One region of the Microbacterium sp. NFH-22A-Y genome, then DNA from elsewhere that is predicted to be linked to it. Evidence: predicted binding sites of a transcription regulator. Region 1 holds the regulator's gene; the other holds the start of a gene.
What was found. Region 1 encodes LexA, which represses DNA repair genes until DNA is damaged. Its sites were predicted from a motif close to TCGAACANNTGTTCGA; they were not measured.
Positions count from the first base shown of each region.

Region 1 (14,241 bases):
CCTGTTTCGTATCCATCTCTCGTTGACCGCGCCGGTGCCGGGCGCGGACGTCTTCATCAGTGCGTGATCAGCTTGGAGAGGAAGTCCTTCGCGCGGTCGCTCTTCGGTGCGGTGAAGAACTCCTCGGGCCGGGCCTGCTCGACGATCTGCCCGTCGGCCATGAACACGACGCGGTCGGCGGCCTTGCGGGCGAACCCCATCTCGTGGGTGACGACGATCATCGTCATGCCGTCCTGGGCGAGGCCGACCATGACGTCGAGCACCTCATTGATCATCTCCGGGTCCAGCGCGCTGGTGGGCTCGTCGAAGAGCATCACCTTCGGCTTCATCGCCAGCGCCCGCGCGATCGCGACGCGCTGCTGCTGACCTCCGGACAGCTGAGCCGGCAGCTTCGCCGCCTGGTGGCCGACGCCGACGCGCTCGAGGAGGACCTTCGCCTCCGCCTCGGCATCCGCCTTCTTCATCCTCTTGACCTTGATCGGCCCGAGAGTGACGTTCTCGAGGATCGTCAGATGCGAGAACAGGTTGAACGACTGGAAGACCATGCCGACGTCGGCGCGGAGCGCGGCGAGGGCCTTGCCCTCCTTCGGCAGCTCGGTGCCGTCGATCGAGATCGTGCCGCTGGTGATCGTCTCCAGCCGGTTGATCGTGCGGCAGAGCGTCGATTTGCCGGAACCGGACGGCCCGATGACCACCACCACTTCGCCGCGGTTCACCGTCAGGTCGATGTTCTTCAGGGCGTGGAAGTCGCCGTAGTGCTTCTCGACCGCATCGATCACGACCAGGGGATCGCCTCGACGGACCGTGATGTTGGACGTCGCCGGAGCCGGGTGGGGAGTCGACATGCGGGCCAGCCTAGGCAGATCACCTCGACGTGGCACAACTTATGCACAGGATCTTGACCGAGTCGTGACCGACCCGCGACAATGCGCGTCAGCGCCCTCCGCGCTGCGCGAAGGCGGTCTCGTACAGGCAGACGCTGGCCGCGGTGGCGAGATTCAGGGACTCGGCGCGCCCGTAGATCGGGAGGCGCAGCGAGAGGTCCGCAAGGCCCAGCGCGGCGTCTTCGAGGCCGCGCGCCTCGTTGCCGAACAGCCAGGCGGTGGGCTCGGCGAGCACCTCGCGGCGCGCGAGGAAGTCGTCGCCCCCGACGTCGGCGGCGACCACCCGCATCCCCGCGGCGTGGGCACGCTCGACGGTCGCGGACAGCTCGGCGCCGACCGCGACCGGCAGGTGGAAGAGCGACCCGGTGGTGGCCCGCACGACCTTGGGATTGTAGGGATCGACGGTGCGCCCGGTGAGCACGACGGCATCCGCGCCCGCCGCGTCGGCGGCGCGGATGATGGTGCCCAGGTTCCCGGGATCGCGCACCTCCTCGCAGATCGCGATGAGCGTCGGGGATGCCGCGAACACGTCCTTCAGCGACGTCGGCGACTGGCGCGCGACCGCGACGATGCCCTGCGGCGTGACGGTGTCGGCCATCGCGTCGAGCACCGCCTCCGTCGTGAAGACGATCTCCAGCCCCGCGTCGCGCGCGGCGTCGCGGATGTCCTGGTGCCGCTCCATCGCCGTGGGCGTGGCGAAGAGCTCGACGAGGGTGTCGGGGCGGAAGGCCAGCGCCTCGCGGGCGGCCTGCGGCCCTTCGAGCAGGAACAGCCCGGTCTCCTGACGTGCACTGCGCTTGGTCAGTTTGGCGACGGCGCGCACGCGCGGAGAGCGAGGGTTTTCGAGCACGCTCTCATCCTAGAGAAGAAGAAGGGGTGTCCCCCGTTCGGAGGACACCCCTTCTGTGTGCTGTGTTGCGGTGATTACGCCTTGGGCGCGTTCACGTCCGCCGGCAGCGCCTTCTTGGCGGTCTCGACGAGCGACGCGAAGGTCTTCGGCTCGTTGACGGCCAGCTCGGCGAGCATGCGACGGTCGACCTGCACGCCGGCCAGGCCCAGGCCCTGGATGAAGCGGTTGTAGGTGAGGCCGTTCGCACGGCTCGCGGCGTTGATGCGCTGGATCCACAGGCGGCGGAAGTCGCCCTTGCGCTTGCGACGGTCGCGGTACGCGTAGACCAGGGAGTGGGTGACCTGCTCCTTGGCCTTGCGGTACAGGCGCGAACGCTGACCGCGGTAACCGGAGGCGCGCTCGAGGATGACGCGACGCTTCTTGTGGGCGTTGACGGCCCGCTTGACTCTAGCCATTTTCTTCTACTTTCTCGTCTGCGTCAGCGCTCAGATGCCGAGGAGCTTCTTGGCGACCTTCGCGTCGCCGGGAGCCAGGATCTTGTCGGCCGACAGGCGGCGCGTGCGCTTGGTGGGCTTGCCCTCGAAGTTGTGGCGGAGGTTCGCCTGCTGCTTCTTGATCTTCCCGCTACCGGTGACCTTGAAGCGCTTCTTGGCACCCGAGTGGGTCTTCTGCTTCGGCATGTCTCTATCCTTCGTTGTGGTTCCCGCGGGGCGGGAGCTCGTGGGGCCGACGCGGCGGGGCCGCGGGCCGGGCGACCTACTCCGCGGGAGCGGTCTCGGCGGGGGCGGACTCGGGCTCGGCGCCCGGGGTCGTGCGCGCCTGGCGCACCGCCTCCTTGTTGGCAGCACGCTGGGCGTTCTGCTCGGTCTTGACCTCGGACTTGTTCTTGTGCGGGGCGATGACCATGACCATGTTGCGACCGTCGATCGTCGGGTTCGACTCGACCGTGCCGTACTCGGCGACGTCCTCGGCGAACTTGCGCAGCAGACGCACACCCTGCTCGGGACGCGACTGCTCGCGACCGCGGAAGAGGATCATGGCCTTGACCTTGTCACCCGACTGCAGGAAGCCCTCGGCGCGCTTGAGCTTGGTCGTGTAGTCGTGAGCCTCGATCTTCAGACGGAAACGGACCTCCTTGAGGACCGTGTTGGCCTGATTGCGACGCGCTTCCTTGGCCTTCTGGGCGGCCTCGTACTTGAACTTGCCGTAGTCCATGATCTTGACCACGGGCGGCTTCGAGTTGGGGGCGACCTCGACGAGGTCGAGATCTGCTTCCTGAGCGAGGCGCAGCGCGACCTCGATGCGGACGACGCCGACCTGCTCACCCGCGGGTCCGACGAGGCGGACCTCGGGAACGCGGATGCGGTCATTGGTGCGGGGATCGCTGATGCGGAACTCCTTAGTCGTACGGGTGGGTGCCACCGGACACAGGGATGTGTCTCGGGCGGAAGATCGTCACGTCCACCCCGCACGACGCGCACGTCGGCTTCGTTCCTGCACCCTCACCCGCAACGGATCCCGTCGTGGCGGCCCCGTCGGACGGGGCGGAGTGCGTGACCCGGTAGCCTGGAGCGGCAAGCGCGGGTGGGATGTGATCCTCTTTCGATCCGGAGCAGAACACTCCGGCGCCCGCACAGTCTAGCAGAGAGCAGCACGTGGACACGATTCCCTCCTCCCCCGACCCCCACGAGGCCGAACGGCTCGCCCGATGGGAGGAGCGCGAGCGCGCCGCCGCGGCGGCGAGCCGCGACATCGCCGACGTCCCGGCCGTCGAGGTGATCACGACGGCGGCCGTGCATCTCATGAGCGCCGCGGCCGTCAAGACGGGACTGGCCGACGACCCGGCCACGCAGCTCGACCTGGATGAGGCCCGCAAGCTCATCAACGCCCTGGCGGGTCTCATCACCGCCGGCGCTCCGGAGATCAGCGACATGCATGCGCGGTCGCTGCGCGACGGGCTGCGCTCCCTTCAGCTCGCCTTCCGTGAGGCATCCGTCATCCCCGATCCGATCGGCAAGGGACCGGGCGAGAAGTGGACGGGCCCAGTCACCTGACCGGCGACACGGTCAGCCGCGGACGAGCTTGACCGTCAGGGAGTCGACGAGCACCGCGATGCGGTCGTCCGCCGCCCAGCGGGCGGCGAGGCGCTGCAGGATCGCGTCGAGCTGCGTCTGGTCCAGACCGTCGACGAGGTGCAGGCGCACGATCAGCTCCGGTCCGCGCAGGCGCGCCTCCGGGTCGCCGCTGGCCACCGAGAGGTCGAGCACGCCGAGCTCGGCGCCGATCGACGCGTGCAGACCGGCCATGACCTCGGGTGACAGGTGGGCGGGCTCCCACGGCAGCGCCTGACCGATCGCCCACACGGCGGGTCGGCGCAGCACGAACTCGGTCGCGGATGCCGGGTCGATCACGATCAGGTCGGTGTCGTCGGCCGCGGCCGACAGCGCGGTGCGGATGCCGTCGGCCGGCACCGGCCGCGCCTTCGGGTCCCACGCGGCCATCGTCGCGACGGACGTGAACACCGGCAGCACCGTGCGCCCGTCCGGTCCCGCGACGGTCACGATCGAGAGCTCCTGCGTCTTGTCGACGAGGTGGCCCGACGGTGCGACGCCGACCTCCCCCGCCTCGGCGACCAGGGGGATGAGCAGCCGAGCCGAGCGGTAGGCGTCGACGACGGCGACCGCGTCGCCGCTGCCGTCGCGGAACGCGGTCAGTGCCGCCAGCAGCGCGGGATCGGCCGATCCGTCGTCACCGGCGTGCGGGTTCGCCTCGAACGAGCGCCCCTCCCAGGGCACGCCCGCCGAGTCGGCGGCGCAGGAGTGGCCTCCCGCGCCGTCCCCGGGCCGTTCAGCCTGCGGCGACATCCAGCGCCTCGGCGAGCGTGAACGCGCCCGCGTACAGGGCCTTGCCCACGATGGCGCCCTCGACGCCGAGCGGCACGAGCTCGCGCAGCGCGGCGATGTCGTCGAGGTTGGAGATGCCGCCGGATGCGACCACCGGCTTGACCGTGCGCGCCGTGACCTCGCGCAGCAGCTCCAGGTTCGGTCCCTTGAGCGTGCCGTCCTTGGTGACGTCGGTGACGACGTAGCGGCTGCAGCCGGCGTCCTCGAGGCGCTCGAGCACCTGCCAGAGGTCGCCGCCGTCGCGCGTCCAGCCGCGCGCCGCGAGGGTGGTCCCGCGCACGTCGAGGCCGACCGCGATCGCGTCGCCGTAGCGGCCGATGACGTCGGCCGCCCATTCGGGGTTCTCCAGCGCCGCCGTGCCGAGGTTGATGCGCGCCGCACCGGAGTCCAGCGCCGCCTCGAGCGTGGCGTCGTCGCGGATGCCGCCGGACAGCTCGACCTGCACACCCTTGAGCTGCTTGATGACCTTGCGGAGCACGGCGGCGTTGCTGCCACGGCCGAAGGCGGCGTCGAGGTCGACGAGGTGGATCCACTGCGCACCGTCGCGGGCCCAGGTGAGGGCCGCCTCGACGGGATCGCCGTAGCTGGTCTCGGTGCCGGCCTCGCCCTGCGTGAGGCGCACGGCCTTGCCGTCGGCGACGTCCACGGCGGGAAGCAGGATCAGTTCAGGGGTCGACGCGAAATCGTTCATGGCTCCAGGAAGGGGTTCAGTGACCGCGCACTGCGGACACGGTGACACACAAGCAGAGAGACTACCGGGCCGACGGCAACGCCGAGATCCAGTTGCCGAGCAGACGGATGCCGGCTTCGCCGCTCTTCTCGGGGTGGAACTGGGTCGCCGACAGCGGACCGTTCTCGACCGCCGCGAGGAACGGCGAGCCGTAGTCGCACCAGGTGAGCGCCGGCTCACGGAACGGCCGCGTGACCTCCAGCGTCCAGTGCTGCGCCGCATAGGAGTGCACGAAGTAGAACCGCTCGTGCTCGATGCCGCGGAACAGCGTCGTCCCCTCCCCCGCGCGCACCGTGTTCCATCCCATGTGCGGCAGCACCGGGGCGTCGAGTTCGGTGACCGCGCCCGGCCACTCGCCGAGCCCCTCGGTCTCCTCGCCGCGCTCCACCCCGTGCTCGAACAGCACCTGCATGCCGACGCAGATCCCCAGCACGGGCAGGCCGCCGGCGAGGCGCCGCTCGATGATCTCGTCGCCGCGGGTCGCGCGCAGCGCGTCCATCACGGCACGGAAGGCGCCGACTCCGGGCACCACGAGGCCCGCGGCATCCTGGATCAGCCCGCGATCCGCCGTCAGCCGCGCGTCCGCCCCGGCGGCGACGAGCGCCTTGACGGCGGAATGGACGTTGCCGGATCCGTAGTCCAGCACCGCGACCAGCGGTCGCGTGCCGACCTGCGCGTCGCCGTCCGTCACAGGGCTCCCTTCGTACTGGGGATGCCGTGCACGAGCGGATCCTGCGCCTTCGCCTGGCGGAACGCCCGGGCGAACGCCTTGTACTCCGCCTCGGCGATGTGGTGGGGGTCCCGCCCGCCGAGGACCGTCACGTGCACTGTGAGCCCGGCGTTGAAGGCCAGCGCCTCGAAGGTGTGGCGCACGAGCGAGCCGGTGAAGTGGCCGCCGATGAGGTGGTGCTCGAAGCCGACGGGCTCCCCCGTGTGCACGAGGTAGGGCCGTCCGCTGATGTCCACGACGGCCTGCGCGAGCGCCTCGTCGAGCGGCACGAGCGCGTCGCCGTAGCGCGAGATGCCGCTCTTGTCGCCCAGCGCCTGCCGGATCGCCTGGCCGAGCACGATCGCCGTGTCCTCGACGGTGTGGTGGGCGTCGATGTGGGTGTCGCCGGAGGCGCGCACGGTCAGATCGGTGAGCGAGTGCTTCGCGAACGCGGTGAGCAGGTGATCGAAGAACGGGACCGTCGTGTCGATGCGGCTCTGCCCCGACCCGTCGAGATCGAGCTCGAGCTCGATCGTGGACTCGCTCGTCGCGCGCCGGAGGGAGGCGATGCGGGGGGCAGAAGTACTCATGCGCCGAGTCTACCGAGCGCCCGCGCGACCGCTTCCGCGTGTTACCGGCGCGTGCTACCGCGCGGTGGCTCCACCCGGGCCCAGCGAGGCGAGCGCGTCGAGGAACGCGGTCGACTCCTCCTCGGTGCCGGCCGTCACCCGCAGGCTGTGCGGGATGCCGACGTCGCGGATGAGGACGCCCCGGTCGTAGAGGGCCTGCCACGTGGCGGCCGGGTCCTCCACGCCCGCGAAGAGGACGAAGTTCGTCCAGCTCTCGAACGGGCGGTAGCCGAGCGCGTCGAGGGTCGCCGAGATGCGGTCGCGCTGACCGACGATGTCGTCGACCATCGCGAGCATCGCGGGCGCGTGCCGCAGCGCCGCGGTCGCGGCGGCCTGGGTGAGCGCGCTGAGGTGGTACGGGAGGCGCACCAGGCGCAGGGCGTCGATCACGGCGGGGTCGGCGGCGAGATAGCCGACACGGGCACCCGCGAACGCGAAGGCCTTGCTCATGGTGCGCGACACCACCAGACGCGGACGATCGGGCAGGAGCGTGAGCGCCGAGCGCGAATCGCGCGGCGCGAACTCCTGGTACGCCTCGTCGACGATCACGATGCCGGGCGCCGCGTCGTACACCGCCTCGATGACGTCGAGGCCGAGCGGGGTGCCGGTCGGGTTGTTCGGCGCGCAGAGGAAGACGATGTCCGGCTGGGCGCGCTCGATCTGGGCGGCGGCGTCCTCCGGGGCGAGGGTGTAGTCGACGCCCCGGGTGCCGTGCGCGTAGGTCGCCCCCGTCGCCCGCGTCAGCAGCGGGTACATCGAGTAGGTGGGAGCGAAGCCGAAGGCGGTGCGTCCCGGACCTCCGAAGGCCTGCAGCAGGTGCTGGAGGACCTCGTTCGACCCGTTGGCGGCCCAGATCTGAGCCGCCGACAGGCCGTGACCCAGATACTCCGCGAATCCCTCGCGCAGAGCCGTGAACTCCCGGTCGGGGTACCGGTTCACCTCGCGCAGCGCGCGCGCGACGCTGTCGAGGATGTCGTCGGCGACGTCCTCCGGCACCGGGTGGGTGTTCTCGTTGACGTTCAGCGCCACCGGCAGCGGCGCCTGGGGCGCCCCGTAGGGTGTCAGCCCGCGCAGATCGTCGCGGAGGGGAAGGTCATCGAGTCGGACGCTCACCCTGAACATCGTAGACGGCGCACTGCACGGCGCGGCGCCCCGAGAGGGCTCCCGGCGCCGGGAGCATCAGCGCCCGGCGCTGTACTCCGCCGGGATCGCGACGCTCTGGCCGATGTCGAGGCTTCCCGACGGCAGCGCGTTCAGCCGCATGATCGCGTCGACCACGTCGCGCGGATCGGCATCGGGCGCGACGGCGTGCGCGATCGACCAGAGCGTGTCACCGGGCTGCACCGTGACGTGGGCGAAGGAGACCCCGGAGCCGTTCTCGTTCGAGGCGAGCGCGCCACCACCGGACAGGATCGCGATGCTGAGGGCGATCACCGCGGGCACGGAGGCGAGCAGCGCGAGGACCCGCCGACCCCGTGCCGTGAGACGCAGTCGCGTCGGGGCGTTCGTCGTGCGGGCGTTCGTCGCGCGGACAGTCGTCATCGGGGTCGCCGCGACGAGACGGCCGCGGGGCGAGGCGCCGAGGATGTCGATCGTGGTCATGGGTTCCTCCTCAGGACGGGTGTCTCCGGGTGTCGAGAGATTCGCATCCGATCCTCGGCCGGGAGGGCCGGATGCGAATCTCTCTTCCGAATGTATCTTCGATGGTGTTCGGGTGTCAAGCACATGGTTCTCGCAGATGAATCGAAGGCGACACGCGGGCGCGTGCCGGTCGAGGCTGCGAAAACCGGATACGGTTTCGACAAGACGACCCCATCACCTACCTCCGACATTCGAAGGCCACGCCTTCGGGGGGACGCGATCGAAGGAGCGCGCGACATGGCCGAGAAGCCTCAGACACGCAGGCGGAAGAGCCTCAGCGACAAGCAGCTGAAGATCCTCGAGGTGATCCAGACCTCCATCGCCCGCCACGGCTACCCGCCGAGCATGCGCGAGATCGGCGATGCCGTCGGACTGAAGTCGCTGTCGAGCGTGACCCATCAGCTCAACCAGCTGGAGCTCAGCGGCTACCTGCGCCGCGACGCGGGCAAGACCCGCGCGATGGAGGTGCTCATCGACCTGCCCGGCGCGGCCGCGGAGAACCCCGCCGACCTCGCGCCCGCCCTCGGCGATGCCGCCCTCGTGCCGCTCGTGGGCCGCATCGCCGCCGGCGTGCCGATCACCGCCGATCAGCAGGTCGAGGAGATCTTCCCGCTGCCGCGACAGCTCGTGGGCAAGGGCGACCTGTTCATGCTCAAGGTCAGCGGCGAGTCGATGATCGACGCCGCCATCTGCGACGGCGACTGGGTCGTGGTGCGCTCGCAGCCGACGGCGGACAACGGCGAGATCGTGGCGGCGATGCTCGACGGCGAGGCCACCGTCAAAACCTTCCGCCAGCGCGACGGCCACACGTGGCTGCTCCCCCGCAACTCCGCGTTCGAACCGATCCTCGGCGACGACGCCGTGGTGCTCGGCCGCGTCGTCGCGGTTCTGCGCGCCGTCTGAGGATGGCCACCGCGCGCGGGGTGGCGTCGACGGCGGTGATCGTCGTCGCGGCGGTCCTGCTGCCCCTGTCGATCGTCAGCGGATGGGCGCGGACGCAGCTCGTGGACGAGGACGCGTTCACGGCCACCCTCGCGCCGCTGTCGCAGGCCGTCGAGGTCCAGGACGCCGTGATCGCGGCATCGACGACGGCGATCGATGAGCGGCTCGACACGGCGGCGCTGACCGGCACGGTCATCGACGGCCTGATCGACCTCGGCATGGGCGACCGCGCGGCGCAGGCGCTGCGGCGCCTGGAAGGCCCGGCGGCGACGGCGCTGCAGCAGCTCGTGCACGTCGCCGTGGCCGACGCCGTGCGCTCGGACGCGTTCAGCACCGTCTGGGAGCAGGTCGTCCGCCGCTCCCATCGGGCGCTGACCGTCGCGGCGACCTCCGACGGCGGCGGCGTCGTCGTGCAGACGGCCGACGGCCTCGGCATCCAGATCGGCGCGATCGTCGCGGCCGTCGAAGAGCGCCTCGTCGCGCAGGGCGCTCCGCTGGCTCCGTTCATCCCCGAAGTCGACCACGTCGTGATCATCGGTTCGGGTGACACCCTTTCGGCGATCCGGACGGGCTACGCCTTCGGCGTCGCTCTCGGCGGGTGGATGCCGGTGGTCACGGCCGTGCTGTTCATCGGCGGGGTCGTGCTCGCGCGACGCCGCGCCGCCGCTCTCGCCCGGGCGGGCATCGCCGCGGGGATCGGGTCGGCGATCCTGCTGATCGCCGCGGGGGTCGGCCGCCCGTGGGTGGCGTCCTCCGCGACGCAGGCGGACTTCTCCTCCGCCGCGGCGCTCGCGATCTACGACCGGCTCCTCGCCGGCGCCGTGGGCACGGCCGTGGTGGTGCTCATCGTGGCCCTCGTCCTCGTCGGAGCGGGCTGGCTCGCCGGCGCCTCGCAGCGCGCCGTGGCGCTGCGCCGCCGCGTGGCCCACCGGTGGGCTCACCGCACGGACGAGGCAGCCGCCGACGAGCCCACCGCGTGAGAGACGGCCTCAGTCCTCGTCGCGGTGCGGCTCCCGCTCCGGTGCGAGGACCGGCGCCAAGGCGACCCACGCCTCGGCGCGGACGAACACCGGGACGGCGTCCCGCGCCGACACGTCGACGGTGACCACGCGTCCGCCGGTCAGCGCCGCGCCGGTGCGCGCCTCGACCCACGATCCGGACGGCAGGTACACCGGCCACTCCCGCGCCCCGGGCTCGAGCACGGGGGCGACGAGCAGGTCGCTGCCCAGCATCCACTGCAGCGGATGCCGCCACACGGCCGCATCGGTCGGGTGGTCGAAGTACAGGGGGCGCATCATCGGCACCGACGAGGAGACGGCGCGCGCCGCCGCCTCGGCGAGGTACGGCACGAGGCGCTCGCGCAGCCGGACGAGCGCGCGCACCTCGGGGATCACCGCCTCGTCGCCCGTCCGCTCGGCGATGTTCCACGGCGTGCGGTCGTTGGAGGGCAGCCGGTGGTGGTTGAACTCGGAGTGGTACTGCATGATCGGCACGAACACGCTCGCCGCCATCGCCCGCACGTACAGTTCCGCGTCGGGGATGGGACCGGAAAAGCCCGCGATGTCCCAGCCCCAGTAGACGATCCCGCAGGATGCCGCGGAGAGCCCCGCGAACATCGACCAGCGGAACGCCTCCCACGTGGAGTTCTCGTCTCCCGCCCAGTACGCCCCGTGCGCGGGTGAGCCGGTGAAGCCGGCGCGACTGAAGGTGACGGGAGCCTTGCCCGCCGACTCCAGCAGCCGACCGTACGCGGCGGCGTACGCCACGGGGAAGCGGTTGTTGGCGACGTCGCCGGACGAGCCGTCGAGGTAGACGAGATCCTCGCCCCACGCGTGCTCGCCGCCGTCGGTCTTGAAGCCGTCGATGCCGACCTCCTCCACGAGGTAGCGGCGCTTCTCGGTCCACCACGCGGCGGCACGCTCGTCGGTGAGGTCGGGCATGAGCGAGAGCGGGAACCACCACCCGCGGTTGCGGTACGGCCGCAGCGTCCCGTCCGGAGCGCTCTCCCGGATGACGACGCCCTCAGCGAGCGCGGCGCGCGCGTCCGCGGCCGCCTGGCCGGTGGGATGCGGGCGGAGCTTGAGCAGCGGGATCTGCCACAGGTGCACACGCACGTCGTGCGCATGCAGCGCGTCGACCATGCCCTTCGGGTCGGGCCAGGCGCCGTCAGCGGGGAAGGTGAAGTCGGCCAAGCGCATCGGGCCGCCGTCCTCGCGCACCGCGTACTGCGCGTCGCGGAAGATCGTGAAGCTCTTCTCGTCGCTCCATGCCTCGATCACCACGTTGCGCACGGGGATGTCGTGCTCACGGTGGAGCGCCATCTGGCGCTCCACCTCGGCCTGCGTGTTCCACTCGTTGCCACTGGCCCACAGCCCGAACACCCAGTCCGGAAGGACGCGGGGGCGTCCGGTCTCCGCGAGGAAGGCGTCGAGCACGGTCGTGGGATCGCCCGTGTACAGGGCGAGCGAGAGTGCGGCCGGCGCGCCGGAGGCGGCATCCACGTCGGCCTCGATCACCAGGCGATCGGAGACCTGCTCTCCGATGTCGAACCACACGCGACGCGACGTGCGCACGTGCAGCCCCCAGCCGGCGCCGCCCACGACGTGCGCGAACGGCATGGGCAGGTAGGTGCGCCGGTGCGCCCCCTGGCTCTTGTACTGCTCGAACACGACGGCGTCCAACTGCGCCCCGCGGTGATCGAGCGCGTCGTAGCGTTCACCGAATCCGGTGACGTGCTCCCCCGGCGCGAGCGGGAGGGCGAAGCGCAGGCGGTGGATCCGCTCGCCGTCGTCGAGCACCTGGAGCGTGCCCGGCACGACGTCCACGGCGGTCCCCTCGACCGCGAGCGCCGCGGCATCCGCGTCGCGCCACGCCGCGACCCGGGTCTCGAACCAGCGGGTGGAGCCGCCGCGGTCGGTGCCGGCGGCGGCGAACCGGTAGCGCAGCACGCTGCCGGCCGGCGGAGCCTGAAGCTCCACCTGCCATCCGCCCGCGGCCCGCGCGGTGCGCGCCTGGGCCGAGGCGAGGTGCCCGCCGTCGACGGCCTGTCCGCGCGACGACCGGGCGACGCGCGCGAGCGGGAGGATCACCGCGTCGGCGCCGTCCACCCGCAGCTCGACCGTGACCGCGTCGATGTCTCCCGACGTGCGCACGCCGAGGCGCAGCGGCTCGCCCGCCACCGGCTGCACCGGACTGCGCTGCTCGGTGTCGTCGGAGTAGGGATGCCCGGACCCGGAGGGACGATGACGGATCATGCTGCGAGCTCCCCCCGGTCGACACCCAGCTCGACGGCCAGGCGCAGCACCATCGCATGACTCCACAGCAGCGGGGTCGCGACCGGCCCCCATCGCTCGAGCCACTCCTGGCGGTACCCGGGCGCGAGCAGATGCCCGTCGACCTGCTCGGGCAGCATCCCCTCCGCGGTGGCGGTCGACGCGGCCCATTCCAGGAGGCGCAGGGCCTCGTCGCGCTCGCCCGCCGCCGCGTAGGCGAGACCGAGGAAGCACGACAGGAGCGGCCACCGTCCGCCGCCGAAGAACGTGTCGGCGCGGAAGCGGTATACCCCGCCCTCGACCTCCAGCTGCTCCGACACCGCGCGGAGGGTCCCCGCCCCCAGTGCGGAACGCGCATCGATCACACCCAGCGGTGCGAGGAGCGCACTGAGGCTGCCGTCCACGGCATCCGAGCCGATCCACTTCACGAGGTGCCCGTCGACCACGGCGTCCCGCGTGAGACGGGCGGTGACCTCCGCCGCTCCCGCGCGGGCCCGCTCGGCGCGCTCCCCCGTGACCAGTCCGGCGTCGGCCGCCGCACGCAGGCCCGCGGCGATGCACCCGAGCGTCGAGGCGTGCACGGCCTCGTCGTGCTCCTCCCACCAGTCGTAGCAGGGGCGCGCCCACGAGCTCAGAAGGTAGTCGACGGTGAGCGCGGCGGCATCCGCCCACCGCGTGGGGTCGATGCCGTGTCGGTCGCAGTGAGTGGCCGCGGCCCAGAGCCACGTGCCGTAGCCGTCGAGCTGGAAGTCCCACCAGTCGTCCGAGCCCAGTCCGCCGTCGAAGGTGAAACGGGCGGGCAGCATCTCTTCGTCGGGCAGCGGGGTGCCCGCATCCGCCGCTTCGACGATGTCGCGGATGCGGTCGGCGTAGCGGGCGACGACCATCGCGCACCAGTCATGGAACGCCGAGGCGGAGGCCGCCTCGCCCGCGGCGGAGGCGCCGTCGGCGATGAACGAGCCGTCGCGGAACCAGCAGTACCCGCGGTACGCCGAGAACGACGGCGACGCCGGGTAGGCGCCGTTGGGTTCCTGCAACGAGGTGATGACGGCGCGGGAGCGGTCGAGGAGGGCGTCGAGCGCGACGCGGGGTGTGGTGGTCATGGGTCCGTTCCGTGGGAGTCGCGGTGGTCGGGGCGGGCGGACCCGCCCCGACCAGAAGGGATGTCAGCCGAGGAGGGGCGTGATGCGCTTCTCGGCGTCGGCGAGGGCCGCTTCGACCGTCTTGCGGCCGGCGGCGGCCTCGGTCAGCTCCTCGGTGACGATGTCCTGCATCTCGGCCTGGCCGTCGCCGATCGACGGCGCGAGCGCGACCTCCTCGAGCGAGTCGAACACGGCCTGGCGGTTGGCCGGCGGGGTGATGTCGAGGTAGGCGGACAGCGCCGTCTGGTCGGCGATCGGCGGGAGCTCCCAGCCGGCCGTCAGACGCGTGTCGACGGTCGTCTTCGAGCTCGTGAGGAACTCGGCGAACTTCGTGGCCGCCTCCTTGTTCTTCGTGCCCGCAGACACGCCCACGGCGTTGGAGAACAGCGCGCTCGCGTGCTGCGTGTCACCCGGCTCGACGGCGATGTCCCAGGAGATGCCGGCGTCGGCCAGGCCCCCGAACATCCAGATGCCGCTGTGCCACATCGCCAGCTTCCCGTCCGCGAACAGCTTGCTGTCGAAGTCGGGGGTGCCCGCAC
Region 1 is NZ_JACBGF010000004.1:87,488-101,728, reverse strand. It holds gene L0965_RS15200 (amino acid ABC transporter ATP-binding protein) at 57-845, opposite strand; gene L0965_RS15195 (RNA methyltransferase) at 934-1,734, opposite strand; gene rplT (50S ribosomal protein L20) at 1,809-2,189, opposite strand; gene rpmI (50S ribosomal protein L35) at 2,220-2,414, opposite strand; gene infC (translation initiation factor IF-3) at 2,491-3,156, opposite strand; gene L0965_RS15175 (DUF1844 domain-containing protein) at 3,390-3,788, shown strand; gene L0965_RS15170 (SseB family protein) at 3,801-4,598, opposite strand; gene priA (bifunctional 1-(5-phosphoribosyl)-5-((5-phosphoribosylamino)methylideneamino)imidazole-4-carboxamide isomerase/phosphoribosylanthranilate isomerase PriA) at 4,582-5,328, opposite strand; gene hisH (imidazole glycerol phosphate synthase subunit HisH) at 5,390-6,058, opposite strand; gene hisB (imidazoleglycerol-phosphate dehydratase HisB) at 6,055-6,666, opposite strand; gene L0965_RS15150 (histidinol-phosphate transaminase) at 6,721-7,827, opposite strand; gene L0965_RS15145 (LysM peptidoglycan-binding domain-containing protein) at 7,885-8,307, opposite strand; gene lexA (transcriptional repressor LexA) at 8,584-9,249, shown strand; gene L0965_RS15135 (hypothetical protein) at 9,252-10,268, shown strand; gene L0965_RS15130 (TIM-barrel domain-containing protein) at 10,278-12,542, opposite strand; gene L0965_RS15125 (glycoside hydrolase family 15 protein) at 12,539-13,663, opposite strand; gene L0965_RS15120 (sugar ABC transporter substrate-binding protein) at 13,727-14,241, opposite strand, start outside.

Region 2 (14,241 bases), on a different contig from region 1:
CCTGCTCGACGAAGCGGCCGTTCTGCATGACCGTCACGCGGTCGCAGAGGTCGGCGACGACGCCGAAGTTGTGCGTGACCAGCAGCATCGCCATGTTGCGCTCCGCCTGCAGGTCGCGCAGCAGATCGAGCACCTCGGCCTGCACCGTCACGTCGAGGGCCGTCGTCGGCTCGTCGGCGATGATCAGGTCGGGGTCGGTCGAGACGGCGCCGGCGATCAGCACGCGCTGGGCCATGCCGCCCGACACCTCGAACGGGTAGGCGTCGAAGGTGCGCTTCGGCTGCGGGATGCCGACGCGGGCGAGCAGATCGAGCGCGCGCTCGCGTGCCTCGGCCTTGGATAGGCCCAGGTTCTTGCGCAACGGCTCGACCAGCTGGCTGCCGATCGTGAACGACGGGTCGAGGTTGCTCATCGGCTCCTGGGGGATGTAGCCGATGCGCTTGCCGCGGATGCCGGAGTACACGCGCTCCGAGGCGTCGGCCAGCTCGGTGCCCTCGTAGAGGATCGAGCCGCCGGTGACGGTGCCGCCGCGCGGGAGCAGCCCCAGGACGGCGAACGCCGTCTGGGTCTTGCCCGATCCGGACTCGCCGATGAGGCCGTGGACCTCGCCGCGGCGGATGTCGAGGGACACGCCGTGCACCACCTCGATGTGCGAGCGGTCCGGCTGGTCGTAGCCGACCCGCAGGTCGCGCACCTGGAGCACCGTCGCGCTCGCCTTGCTGCGCGCGTCCTCGGGGTGCACGATCACGTCGGCGCCGTCGAGGACCGGCGGCTCGTCGGGGTCGACGAGGTCGCCGCCGCCGAGTCGCACCGACGTCGTCACCGCGGCGATCGAGCCGGTGGCGGTCGTGACGGCGCGGCGGCGCTTGCGGCGCACCGTCACGGTCCGCTCGAGCTCGTCGCGCATGACGTTGGCGAGCAGCGTCAGGGCGATGCAGGTCAGGGCGATGGCCAGCGACGGCCACAGCATGAGCGTGGGCTGCTTGTAGATGCTCTTGAAGCCGTCGTTGAGCATGGCGCCCCAGGTGGGCACCGACGAGTCGCCGAGGCCGAGGAACTCGAGGCCGGACTGGATCGCGATGGCGATGCCCGCGATGATCGCCGACTGGATGATGATCGGCGCGCGCACGACCGACAGCACGTGGCGGCCGATGATGCGGACGTCGCTGAGGCCGGAGACGCGCGCGGCATCCACGTAGAGCTCGGCGCGCACGGCCGTGACGGACGCGAACACCAGCCGGAAGTAGGCGGGCGACAGCAGGACGCCGAAGATGAGCATCGACAGCCACACCGAGGGGCCCAGCGCGGCGCGCGCCGCGAGCAGGACGACCATCGCCGGCAGCGCCATGTTCAGCTCGGTGACCCAGGTGGCCACCGTGTTGAACCAGCCCTGGTAGTAGCCGGCGATCAAGCCGGCCACGACGCCGAGCAGGAGGGCGGTGATCAGCGCCACGAGCGCCGCGGCGATGCTGGTCTGCGTCGACAGCAGCAGACGCGAGAACACGTCGCGGCCGGCGCTGTCGGTGCCGAGCAGGTGAGCGCCGCCGGGCGGGGCGAGGATCGCGCGGATGTCGGCGTAGTTGGGGTCCTGGGGGGCGATGACGGGACCGATGATCGCGATCACGGCGACCAGGGCGAGGAACGCGAGGGAGACGAGGCCGAGCGGGCGGCGCACGAGCCGGCGCATCAGCGAGACGCGCACGGGCGCCACGGGCACGGCGGGGGGAACGTCGACAGCGGTCATGACAGACGCACCTTCGGGTTGAGAGCGGCCTGAACGAGATCGATCAGGAGGTTGACGACGACGACGATGATCGCGAAGACGATCACCAGGCCCATGACGGCGGGGATGTCGCCCTGCGTCGTGGCCTTGACGGTCAGCTGGCCCATGCCGGGGATCGCGAAGACCTGCTCGACGATGACGGCGCCGCCGAGCAGCCCGATGAACTGGACCGCGAGCACCGCGAGGGCGGGACCGCCGGCGTTGCGCAGCACGTGCTTGTAGACGACGGAGCCCGTCGACAGGCCGCGCGAGCGGAGCGTGCGGACGTAGTCGCGGGACATCGCGTCGATCACCGAGCCGCGCACCTGCTGGGCGACGGTGGCGATGGCGCCCAGCGAGAGGGCGATGATCGGCAGCGTCACGGACGCGATCCAGCCGCTGAACGATGTGGTGAGGGGGACGAACCCGGTCGCCTTGAACCAGTGCAGCTCGATCGCGAAGACGAGCACGAGGCCCAGGGCGATGAGGAAGCCGGGGATCGCGAAGCCGATGAGCGAGAGGAACTGGACGAGGCCGTCGATCCACCCGCCGCGGCGGGCGGCGAGCACGCCCAGGACGATCGAGAGGACCGCGGAGACGAGGGTGGCGCCGATCACGATCGAGAGCGTCACGCCGACGCGTCCCGACACGCTGACGCTGACGAGCTCGCCGCTGAACCAGCTGCGGCCCAGGTCGCCCGTGAGCGCCGAGGTCAGCCAGTCCCAGTACTGCACCAGGAGGGGCCGGTTCAGGCCGAGCTCCTCGGTCTTCTTGGCGACCGTCTCGGCCGTGGCGGTCTCGCCGAGGATGCGGCGCGCGATGTCACCGCCGGCCGCATAGAGCAGCACGTAGGCGAGGAAGGAGATGACGGCGACGAGGACGACGCCCGAGGCGATCCGCCTGAGGATGAAGGTGAGCATGGCTCTCTCCGGGTTCGAGCGGCGCTGCCCGCCTGCGGAGGCCGCAGGCGGGCAGCGCGGCGGATCAGTTCTTCGGCGAGAAGCTGAAGATCGACGGGTAGGCGTTCGTCGGCCAGAAGTCGACGGTCGTGTTCGCGTCGGTCGCGAAGGAGCCCTGCACGCGGAAGAACGGGGCGAACCATGCCTGGTCGACCAGGTACTTGTTCAGGTCCTTCAGTGCCTGGTCGGACTCCTCGGTGGAGCCGGTCTGGATCGTCGCGATGTACTCGTCGACCTTCGGGTCCTGGGACTTGAAGGGGTTGAAGGTCGCGCCGGGGGCGATCATGAAGTTGATCAGCTGCCAGTCGGGGTCCTGCTGCAGCGCCATCCAGGTCGCCGGGTACTTCGGCGTCAGCATGTCGGAGATGAAGTTGTTCGTCCCGGTGTCGGTGTACTGCACCGTGACGCCGATGTCCTGCAGCTGCTGCTTGATCAGGTCGAACGAGGTCTGGAAGGCGGCGACCGAGGGCATGCTGATCGTCAGCCCGTTCGCGTAGCCGGCCTCGGCGAGCAGCTTCTTGGCGCCCTCGGGGTCGTAGGCGTACGTCGAGTCCAGCGCGGCGTCGTACGCGACGGAAGAGGTGGGGAAGACCTGCTCGGTGACGGTGCCGTAGCCGCTCTGCAGCGACTGCAGGAGCGCCTCGCGGTCGAAGGCCATGTTGATGGCCTGGCGCACCTTGACATCGCCCAGCGCCGGGTTCATCGTGCCCGCGCGGTCGAACAGGAGCAGGCCCTGGAAGTCGAGCTCGTTGGACGCGATCGTCCAGCCCGAGCCCTCGACCTCGCTGATGGTCGTGTTGTCGGCGATCTTCGCGCCGTTGGCCTCGCCGGCCTTGATGGCGTTCAGGATGGCGGTGGTGTCGTCGATCACGTTGACGGTCAGGTTGTCGTACTTGACGGCATCCTTGTTCCAGTAGTCGGGGTTCGCCGTGTACACGTACGTCGTGCCCGTGACCGTGGCGGCCGTGTCGAGGATGTAGGGGCCCGATCCGACCGGCTTGGTGGCCACGTCCGCGTCGGTGAACGACGACGGGGCGGCGACGAGGCCCTGGGCGAGCGAGAGCGAGTTGAGCAGCGCCGGGTTCGGGGCGGTGAGCGTGATGGTCACCGTGTGGTCGTCGGTGGCGGCGTAGACGTTGCCCTTCATGGTTCCCGCCTGCGGCGACGTGCCGTCGCGGAAGCGCTCCAGGCTGGCGACGACGGCCTTCGCGTCGACGGGCGTGCCGTCGGTGAAGGTCGCGTCGGTGCGCAGCGTGAGCGTGAGGACCGTCTTGTCGTCGTTGTAGGACCACTCGGTGGCCAGGTTGGGCTGGAGCTGACCCTTCGAGTCCTGTCGGAGGAGGGTGTCGAACACCGCCTCGAAGTACTCGCTGCGGTTTCCCCATTCGGCGCCCGCGCCGATGTCGTAGCTCGTGGGGGCGGCGATCGTGATGAGGGTGAGGCGGTCTGCCCGCTCACTGCTCGACCCGCTGCCGCCGCCGGATTCCCCGCCACCGGCGCAGCCGGTGAGTGCGAGTGCAGCGACGACCGCGAGGGCTGCTGTGGCCTTCCAACGGAACATCCTTGGTCCCTTTCTCGGGTGGGCGATACCCCTGCGGACCGCCCTGTCGGGGGACGCTAGCAGCAAATCCGAAGGAGCACTAGGTTTTGAAGTCAAATATCTAACGACTACTAGGTTTTCGTTATGAAACCGTGCACACTGGTGCCGACGGCGCCGAACCGCGGCGACCGGGATGGGGCACGATGGTCACGATGACCGAGACGACGACACCGCGACGCGCACAGCGCGGCGAATACGCCAAGAGCGAGGTCACGCGCAACGCGATCCTCGATGCGGCGCTGGAGGTGTTCGCCCAGGGCGGCTACCGGGCGGGATCCCTCCGGGAGATCGCGCAGCGCGTCGGCATGAGCGAAGCCGGCCTGCTGCACCACTTCAAGAACAAGAGCACGCTCCTGCTCGCGGTGCTCGACCACCGCGACGAGCAGTCGCGCAAGGTCGTCGACTTCGACGACGAGGACGGGGTCGAGACGCTGCGCGCGCTCGTGCAGCTCGCCCGCTACAACGCCTCGATCCCCGGCGTCATCGAGCTCTTCTGCACCCTGTCGGCCGAGGCCACGTCGCCGTCGCACCCCGCGCACGGCTATTTCTTGCGCCGCTACGAGTACGTCCGCTCCAGCATCGCGGCGGCCTTCCGGAAGATCGAGGCCGACGGACGTCTGATCGGCACCATCGATCCCTTCCGTGCCGCGGTGGCGACCACCGCGCTCATGGACGGCCTGCAGGTGCAGTGGCTGCTCGACCCGACGTCGACGGACATGGCCGAGGCGCTCGCGGAGTTCTTCCGCGGGTTCGTGCGCGGCTACGACCTCGACGCGCTGGAGCAGATCCTCGACGCGCGGATGGGTGCCGAGCCGGACGTCGCCCCGTGATCCGGCTGCCCTTCCACCAGGGGTGGACGGTCGCGCCCAAGCTCGCCGCGTTCGAGAGCCGGGAGGCGGCGACGGCGCCGGTGCCGGTCGCGATCCCGCACGATGCGCTGCGCGATCTTCCCCGCGGCGCCGACAACGACGGCGGTGTCCACACCGGCTACATCCCCGGCGGGGTGTTCGTCTACGCGCGCTCCTTCGAGGTGCCCGCCGCGTGGGAGCACAAGAGCGTCACGATCGAGTTCGAGGGCGTCTACCGCGACGCCGTCGTCTACGTCAACGGCGACTTCGCGGCCCATCAGCCCGACGGCTATGCGGCGTTCACGGTGGCCGTCGACGCGTTCCTGCGGTTCGGTCGCACCAACACGATCACGGTCGAGGCGCGCGCCCATCGCGACAGTCGCTGGTACACGGGTGCCGGCATCTACCGGCCCGTCCACCTCGTGGTCGCCGACCCCGTGCATCTCAGCCTGGACGGCACGACGGTGACCACCCCCGACATCGATGCCGAGCGTGCGGTCGTCGAGGTCGCCACGCGCGTCGCGAACCTCACGCGTCACACCCGCACGCTCCGGCTGCGCTGGGAGCTGGTCGATCCCCGCGGAGGCACGGTCGCCGCGACGCACGCGCCCGTCACGGTGCTGCCCGGGGCGTCGGCCGTCGCCCGGGCGCGCCTGATCGTCGAGCGCCCCGCGCTGTGGGGGCCCGACGATCCCGCCCTCCACGAGGTGCGGATGACGCTCGCCGATGAGGCGGCGGAGGAGGAGGTGGAGAGCGGCGGTGCGGTGCTCGACGAGGATGCCGTCCGCTTCGGCATCCGGCGCCTGCAGCTCGACCCGCAGCACGGTCTGCGCATCAACGGCGTCGTGGTGGATCTGCGCGGCGCGTGCGTCCACCACGACAACGGCGCGCTCGGGGCGATCACGCACCCCGACGCCGAAGACCGGCGCGTGCGGCTGTTGAAGGATGCCGGGTTCAACGCGATCCGCAGCGCGCACAACCCCGCCTCCCGGGCGCTGCTGGATGCCTGCGACCGACACGGCATGCTCGTGATGGACGAGTTGAGCGACGTGTGGACGCGCGCCAAGACGGGCTTCGACGCGTCGGTCGGCTTCGACGGCCGGTGGTCCGCGTCGGTCGCCGCGCTCGTCGCGAAGGACCGCAACCGTCCGAGCGTCATCCTGTACTCGATCGGCAACGAGATCCTCGAGCTGGCGACGCCGCACGGCGCGACGTGGAGCCGGCGCATCGCCGAGGAGTTCCGCCGTCTCGACCCGACCCGCTACGTCACCAACGGCATCAACGGTGTGATCGCGAACATGGAGCGGCTGCCGGAGATCCTCGGCGAGATCGCCGCGACCGACCCGAACACGATGATGGCCGGACTCGGCGCGCAGATGGCCGCCGCGAACGCGTCGGAGCTGATCACCCGCTCCACGGAGGAGTCGGCCGCCGTGCTCGACGTCGTCGGCTTCAACTACGGCGATGTCCGCTACGAGCTCGACGCGGAGCTGTTCCCCGACCGCATCATCGTCGGCTCGGAGACCTTCCCCGACCGCATCGCGCACCTGTGGGAGCAGGTGCGCCGGCTGCCGCACGTCATCGGCGACTTCACCTGGACCGGGTGGGACTACGTCGGCGAGGCCGGCATCGGTCGGGTGGAGTACACCGACGTCGACGGGTACCGCTCGACCGGCACGGCCGGGCCGTACCCGTATCTGCTCGCGCAGTGCGGCGACATCGATCTGACGGGGCGGCGCACCCCGGCATCCTTCTACCGGGAGATCGCGTTCGGGTTGCGCCGCGCGCCGGCGATCGCCGTGCACCGGCCCGCGCACCACGGCCGGCCGGTGGAGAAGACGCCCTGGTCGTGGGACGACGTCGTGTCGTCGTGGTCGTGGGCCGTCGAGGCGGGCGCGCCGGTGACGGTCGACGTGTACGCGGATGCCGAGGAGGTCGAGCTGCGTCTGGTCGACGCGGACGGCGACCGCCTGATCGGCCGGGCGCCGGTGGGCGACCCGCGGCCGCTCATCGCGCGGTTCGAGACGCACTACCGCCCGGGGCGGCTGGTGGCGATCGCGTGGCGGGGCGGGGCGGAGGTCGGTCGCACCGACCTGGTCACCGCGGGCGCGCTCGCGCTGCGCGTTCGTGCCGAACAGGATGCCGTGGACGCCGACGGCGGCCTGGCCCATCTCGTGATCGAGCTCGCGGATGCCGCTGAAGCCAGTGCCGATACCGGTGCGGACGGCGCCGTGGTGTGCGACCGCGACACGGAGGTGACGGTCCAGGTGACCGGCGCGGGCGAGTTGGCGGCGCTCGGGTCGAGCCGTGCGCGGACGACGGAGTCGTTCGCCGGTCCGTCGCGTCGCACGCACGACGGACGGGCGCTCGCCGTGGTGCGCGCCACGGGTGAGGGAGAGATCACGGTCACCGTGTCGGCGGAGGGATACGCCCCCGTCGTGCGGCGACTGGTCGCGCAGTCGCGGTAGGGAGTGTTGCGGGAACCTGCCTCTGCTAGCGCGAGCTCTCGGTGGAGCGGAGGGCATTGAGGCGCTCCTGAAGGCCGTACTTCACGGTCGGCCATTCCCCGTCGATGATCGAGTACACGACCGTGTCGCGGATGGTCCCGTTCTCGAAGACCGTGTGGTTGCGCAACACGCCGTCTTGCTTCGCGCCCAGTTTCTCGATCGCAGTGCGGGACTGTCGGTTGTGCCAGTGCGCGCGGAACTCGACCGCCCCGCAGCCCAGATCGTCGAACGCGCGACTCAGCAGCAACAGCTTGGCGGCGGGGTTGATCCCTGTCCCTTGCGCATTCCTGCCCAGCCACGTGCCTCCGATCTCCAGGCGTCGATTCGTCGGCTCGATGTTCAGGTACGACGTCATGCCGACGGCACGGTCGGAGGCGGCATCGATCACAGCCCACGGAACCATCGAGCCCTCGGCGTGCGCGGCGAGACGTTTCTCGATGGTCCCCGACATCTCGTCCGGCGAGGGGATGTGGGTGTACCAGGCTTCCCATACGTTGCCCACTCGAACGGCGTCGACCAGGTCGGCGCGATGCGCCGCGCTCAGCGGTTCCACACGCACGAACTCGTTGCCGAGAACTGGAGCGGCGAGGAAGTCCATTTTCCCATCGTATGGTTCCCGCTCACCTCGACATCGAGCCCCACCACTCTCGAACAACACGCCCGAGGCGCCCGCGACGCGCGGCGTCAGAAGGGTGGTGGCTCGGCCGGTGTGGCGGCTGTGGGGACGAATCTGACGAGGCTGGGTGGGCGGTCTTCGTAGTGTCGTCCGGTGGGTGAGGTCCATTGGAGGGTTCCGTGGCCGAGGTGTCGGACCTGCCAGGCGGTGTGGTGTTTGACGGTGTGGTGGCGGCGGCACAGGTGGGCGAGGTTGTCGGGGGCGGTGTGGCCGCCGTGGCTGGCGGGGGTGGTGTGGTCGTGGTCGCACCGGTGGGTGGGGCGGGTGCAGCCGGGGGTGCGGCAGCGTTCATCCCGTGCAGCCAGGTAGCGGCGGATTTCCGCGCTGGGTCGGTACCGGTCGACGGCGACGGGGATGCCGGTGGCCGGGTCGGTGAACACCCGATCCCAGCCGGGGGCGAGCCCTGCCAAGCGGCGGGCGATCGCGGGGTCGATGGGCCCGTACCCGGTGAGGAGGGCCGGGCCTCCGTCGGGGTCGCCGGCGAGGGTCAGAGCGGGGACCGTCACCTGGATCTGCGCCGTCACCGCTTCCGCTCCCGCGCCGGTGGCGCGGGTGGAGGCAGTGGCGGTCAGGAGCAGGTCGGTGAGGATGTCCGCACGCACCTGATCGAGCGTACGAGAGTCCTTCACGGCGGTTGCCGTGGTCGTGGTCGTGCAGGTCACGTCGGTGGGGCGGGCGGGGCCCGTGGCGGGCGCGCGACTGGTGATGAGCGTCTCGCCACGGCGGGTGTCGCTTGCGCCCCCGGCAGCAGTCGTGCGCACACCGGCGTCGTCGATCACCGTTCGCGGGCGGGAGGTGACATCCGCCTCACCGTCGCTGTCCTCGTCGGTCTGATCGAGGATCGCCCGACCCCGCGCGGTCAGGGTGTCGTGGATGGCATGGGCGAGGGGTGCGGGAAGGTCCGCGATGAGTCTGGCCATCCCGTCCTCCAACGGGAACAACCGCACCGAGCGTTCCTCATACGCGCGCTGCGCGGCCTCGGTGAACGCAGTCGGGTCGATGGTCGCGGCGATCGCCTTCGCCGCCGCAGTCATCCGCGCAGGCGACTCCGACCGGGCCGCCTCCAGAGCGAGGGTCTCGTACCGTCCCCGGTCTTCCTCGGTCGTCAACAGCGTGCCGGTGCGGCTGATCGCCCACGCATGAGCGGCATCGATCTCCCCGCCCGCCCACACCTCAAACGTCCGCGGGAACAGGGTCGTCAACAGGTACGCCTCCGACATCCGCCGTTGCACACCCCGATCCGACACCCGGAGCGCCATCGCGAGTTCCAACGCGACTTCCCGCAACGGCAGATCCGCATCCGACGCCCGCACCGACCCACCCCGCTGCTGCGCCTCCTGACGCAGCAACGCCGTCCGCTCCGCCACCAGCCCCACGGCATCGGCCAGGAGCCTCGCCTCCGCCGCCTGGGCTGCAGCCGCCCGACGACGCGCATCCACGACACCGGCCACCACGGCATCCAACCCGGGCCATCCAGGCTCAGCCGGGGACGACACCGAAGACGGCGGATCGATCAGCGCGTGCATCATCACCCCTGACCCGGCATCAACCGGAGGACAGGACCCGCAACAGAAGGTGGGCACGCGCGGGGTTTCTTCACCCCACTATAGAACAAACATTCGAAACACGCAAGAGCGACATCGATGCCGGACCCCGTGGGCTCGCGGCATCCGCCGCTTACCGCCGCGTCGGGTCGGGCAGTGAGATCGGCGTGGTCCCGGCGACCTCGTCGCTGAACTCCTCGGGCGCCACGACGGTCAGCGGTCGCGTCTCGTCGAGGGAGAGGGCGAAACGGCGCGACTCGTGGCGGTGCAGCCGGCCCGACCAGAGGAGCCAGCCGAACCCGATCGCGAAGGCGACCAGTGCCGCCGCGGCGCCGAGGAGGATGGCGGCGCGGGCGCCGTACTCCGCGGCGACCCAGCCGACGATCGGGGCGCCGATGGGTGTCCCGCCCATGAGGATCGCCATGTAGAGCGCCAGCACGCGGCCGCGCAGGGCCGGATCGGTCGTCGTCTGGACGTAGCCGTTGGCGGTGGTGAGCGTCGTGACGACGGCGAACCCGGTGAACATCAGCGTGAGGGCGTACAGCCAGTAGTCGGGCATGAAGGCCGACACGGTGCCCGCGACCGCGAACATCCCCGTGCCGACGATCACGAGGCGCATGCGCGCGCGATCGCGGCGCGCGGCCAGCAGGGCCCCCGCGAGCGAGCCGATGGCGAGGATCGAGCTGAGCAGGCCGTAGCCGTCGGCGTCACGACCGAACTCGAGCGCCATCGTCGAGGCGAAGATCGGGAAGTTCATGCCGAAGGCGCCGAGCAGGAACACCATGATGAACGTGACGACCAGGTCGGGGCGCCCGCCGACGTAGCGGAACCCGTCGGCCAGGCGCGACGCCCCCGGCGCCGTGATCCGCGGCACCAGCTCCTCGGAGCGGATCAGGCGCAGGGCCACGATCATCGCGAGGAAGGTGACGGCGTTCACGAGGAACACCCAGCCGGTGCCGACCGCGACGATCACGATGCCGGCGACGGCAGGCCCGATCATGCGGGCGCCGTTGAAGGATGCCGCATTCAGCGCGACCGCGTTCGAGGCGTTCTCGCGGTCGACCAGATCGGAGACGAACGCCTGCCGCGCCGGGTTGTCGAACGCGGCGACCAGTCCGAGCGCGAAGGCGAACACGTACATGAGCGGGAGCGTCATGACGCCGCTGAGGACCAGGATGCCGATGGTCGCGCCCAGCACCAGGAGCGATCCCTGCGTCACCATCAGCAGGCGGCGCCGCTCGAAGCGGTCCGCGACCCAGCCGGTGACGCTCACGAGCAGCAGCGGCGGGGCGAACTGCAGCGCCATCGTGACGCCCATGGCGCCCGCGTCGTTGTGCGTCAGCTGGGTGAGGACGACCCAGCTGAGCGCCGTGGCCTGCATCCATGCGCCGATGTTGGAGACGAGGGCGCCGATGAACCAGACGCGGTAGTTGAAGACGGAGAAGGAGCGGAACATCGCGGAGGAGCTCATCGCGCGGCCACCTCGCGCATCAGCTCGGCCGCGGCGCTCAGGAGGTCGCGCTGCTCGTCGGTGAGCTCGGACAGGGCCTGCTCGAGCCACGAGTCGCGGCGGCGCACCGTCTCGTCCACGACCGCGCGGCCGGTGTCGGTGAGCGCGATGTTCACTTTGCGGCGATCGTCCGCGTCGGCGGTGCGGGTGAGGTAGCCCGACTCCTCCAGCCCGTTCACGGTGCGGTTCATCGACGGCGCCGAGACCCGTTCACGGTCGGCGAGCTCGCCGAGGGTGTGCTGGCCGTGCACCGACAGGGCCGCGAGCACGGCGAACTGGCCGTCGCTCATCGTGTCGACCGCGCGCTGCGAGCGCAGACGTCGCGCGAGGCGGAAGGTCGCCATCCGCAGATCGGAGGCGGCGGTGGACAGTTCGGGTGCGGCGGGGGTGGTGTCGGTGCTCATTCCGATATTTAGCATAGCTCATTAGTCATGCTAAATATCCGCATCCTCCATCTCCTCCATCTCCTCGTCCCGCCGCCCCTCGCGCCCGAGGGGGATCGTCGCGAGCAGCCCGATCACGAGGAAGCCGGCGGCGGTGAAGGCCGACAACCGCGTGGCATCGGAGAACGCCGCCTTCGCGTCCTGCGCGATCGGAGCCGTCTCGGGGTTCGCGGCGAGGCCCGCGATCGTCCCGCCGGAGCTGTCGACGACGGCCGACACGATCTGATCCCGCTCCTGCGCGGGCAGCCCGCGCGCGTCGAGCGCGGAGGAGAGGATGCCGGCGGTGCCGGAGAACAGCACGGTGCCCAGGATCGCGATGCCGAGCGCCGACCCGACCTGCCGGGCCGTGGACTGCGTGCCCGATCCCTGGCCCGACAGCTCCACGGGCACGTCCTGGAGGATGACGCCCGTGAGCTGCGCGGTCGCCAGGCCGACGCCGAAGCCGTAGACGAACAGGGCCGGCAGCAGCCAGAGCCACGCCGCCTGCGTCCCGGCATCCCAGCCCACGACGAGCCCGGCCGCGGCGACGCCCACGATCTCGGCGACGAGGCCCGCACGCACGATCAGCACCGGGCTGATGCGGCCGCTGGACGCCCCGGCGAACCCGCTCGCGACGAACGAGCCGGCCGCCAGGGCGATGAGGATCAGTCCGGTCTGGAGGGCGTCGAAGCCCAGGACGAACTGCAGCCAGAGCGGCAGCGACAGGATGATGCCGAACTCGCCGAGGGCGACGACCAGCGCCGCGATGTTACCGCTGCGGAACGTCGCGATCGAGAACAGGCGCGGATCGAGCAGCGTCGGCCGGCCGCGTCGCGCCTGACGTCGCGACCACGTCACGAACGCGACGGCGGCGAGCGCGGCCAGGAGGAAGGCGAGGGGCACGGGGGACAGGGGGAGGGGCCAGCTCCAGCCGCCGACCGTGAAGGCGTCGTTCACCTCCCACCAGCCGAGGGTGCGCCCCTCGATGAGCCCGAAGACCAGGGCGCCGAACAGGACGACGGACAGCACGGCGCCGACGGCGTCGAGGGACGGCGCGTTCGCGGCGCGCGACTCCGCGACCGCCCACAGGACGCCGATCGCGATGATGATCCCGAGCGGGATGTTGATGCCGAAGGCCCATCGCCACGAGAACGAGGTGGTGAGCCAGCCGCCGAGCAGCGGGCCCACCGCCGCCATCCCGCCGATCGTCGACCCCCACACCGCGAACGCGATGCCGCGCTCGCGGCCGTGGAAGGTCGCGTTCAGCAGCGACAGGGTGCTCGGCAGCATCATCGCCCCGCCCACGCCCTGCACGAGCCGGGAGAGGATGAGCAGGTCGCCCGTCGGGGCGAGCGCCGCCGCGACCGACGAGCCCGCGAACAGCACGACGCCGATCAGCAGCAGCCGGCGCCGGCCGATGCGGTCGGCCAGCGACCCGAACAGCAGCAGCAGTGAGGCGAAGACGAGGGTGTAGGCCTCCTGCACCCACTGCACCTGTGTCGACGAGATGACCAGATCGGTGACGATGGCGGGGATCGCGACGTTGACGATCGTCGAATCCACGATGATGAGCGCGACGGCGAGGCTGATGAAGACCAGACCGAACCACCGACGAGACGTGACGTCCTTCATGAATGGCTAGCTTATCTAGCTATCTGGCGAATCCCAACCCCTAGACTCGCACCATGGCAGCGGCGCGGCGCGAAGAACGCTCGTTCACCGATTCCCACGGCATCCGCATCGTCTTCGATGTCTACGTGCCGGGGCCCGACGATCCCGTCGCCCGCGGCGTGGTGCAGCTGCTGCACGGCGTCGGGGAGCACGCCGGACGCTACGCGCACGTCGCGGCGGCCCTGACCGCGGCGGGCTACATCGTCTACGCCGACGACCACCGCGGACACGGCCGCACCGGCATGGCGCAGCACGACGGCGACGCCCGCCGGCTCGGCCGGCTCGGACCCGGCGGCCTGCGCGCCGCCGAGGCCGCGTGCGCTCAGCTCACCGGCATCATCCGCGACGAGAACCCCGACCTGCCGCTCATCCTGATCGGCCATTCCTGGGGCTCCTTCCTCGCCCAGATGCTGCTGAACCACCACCCCGAGGCCTACGACGCCGTCGTGCTCACCGGCTCGGCGCTGCGCTGGCCGGGATCGCTCAACTCGGGTGACCTCAACGCGCCGTGGAAGGCTCCGGATGCCCTGGGCTCCGAGTGGCTGTCCTCCGACCTGGCCGTCGGCCGTGCCTTCCTGGACGACCCGCTGACCACGTCGGAGCCGCTGGCCAGGCTCTTCGGCCCGATCGACACCCTGCGGCTCATCGGCAAGCCGGCGAAGAACCTCCCGCGCGACGTCCCCGTGCTGCTCATGGTCGGCCGCGACGACACCGTTGGCGGACCCCGCAGCATCCACCGCCT
Region 2 is NZ_JACBGF010000001.1:492,096-506,336, forward strand. It holds gene L0965_RS02230 (dipeptide/oligopeptide/nickel ABC transporter permease/ATP-binding protein) at 1-1,744, opposite strand, end outside; gene L0965_RS02235 (ABC transporter permease) at 1,741-2,682, opposite strand; gene L0965_RS02240 (ABC transporter substrate-binding protein) at 2,747-4,282, opposite strand; gene L0965_RS02245 (TetR/AcrR family transcriptional regulator) at 4,474-5,151, shown strand; gene L0965_RS02250 (glycoside hydrolase family 2 TIM barrel-domain containing protein) at 5,148-7,637, shown strand; gene L0965_RS02255 (GNAT family N-acetyltransferase) at 7,663-8,274, opposite strand; gene L0965_RS02260 (HNH endonuclease signature motif containing protein) at 8,361-9,803, opposite strand; gene L0965_RS02265 (MFS transporter) at 10,030-11,352, opposite strand; gene L0965_RS02270 (MarR family winged helix-turn-helix transcriptional regulator) at 11,364-11,810, opposite strand; gene L0965_RS02275 (DHA2 family efflux MFS transporter permease subunit) at 11,841-13,460, opposite strand; gene L0965_RS02280 (alpha/beta hydrolase) at 13,514-14,241, shown strand, end outside.
Region 2: a site for LexA is predicted at 9,960-9,975, ahead of L0965_RS02260 (HNH endonuclease signature motif containing protein). Genes of this name have one in related genera too.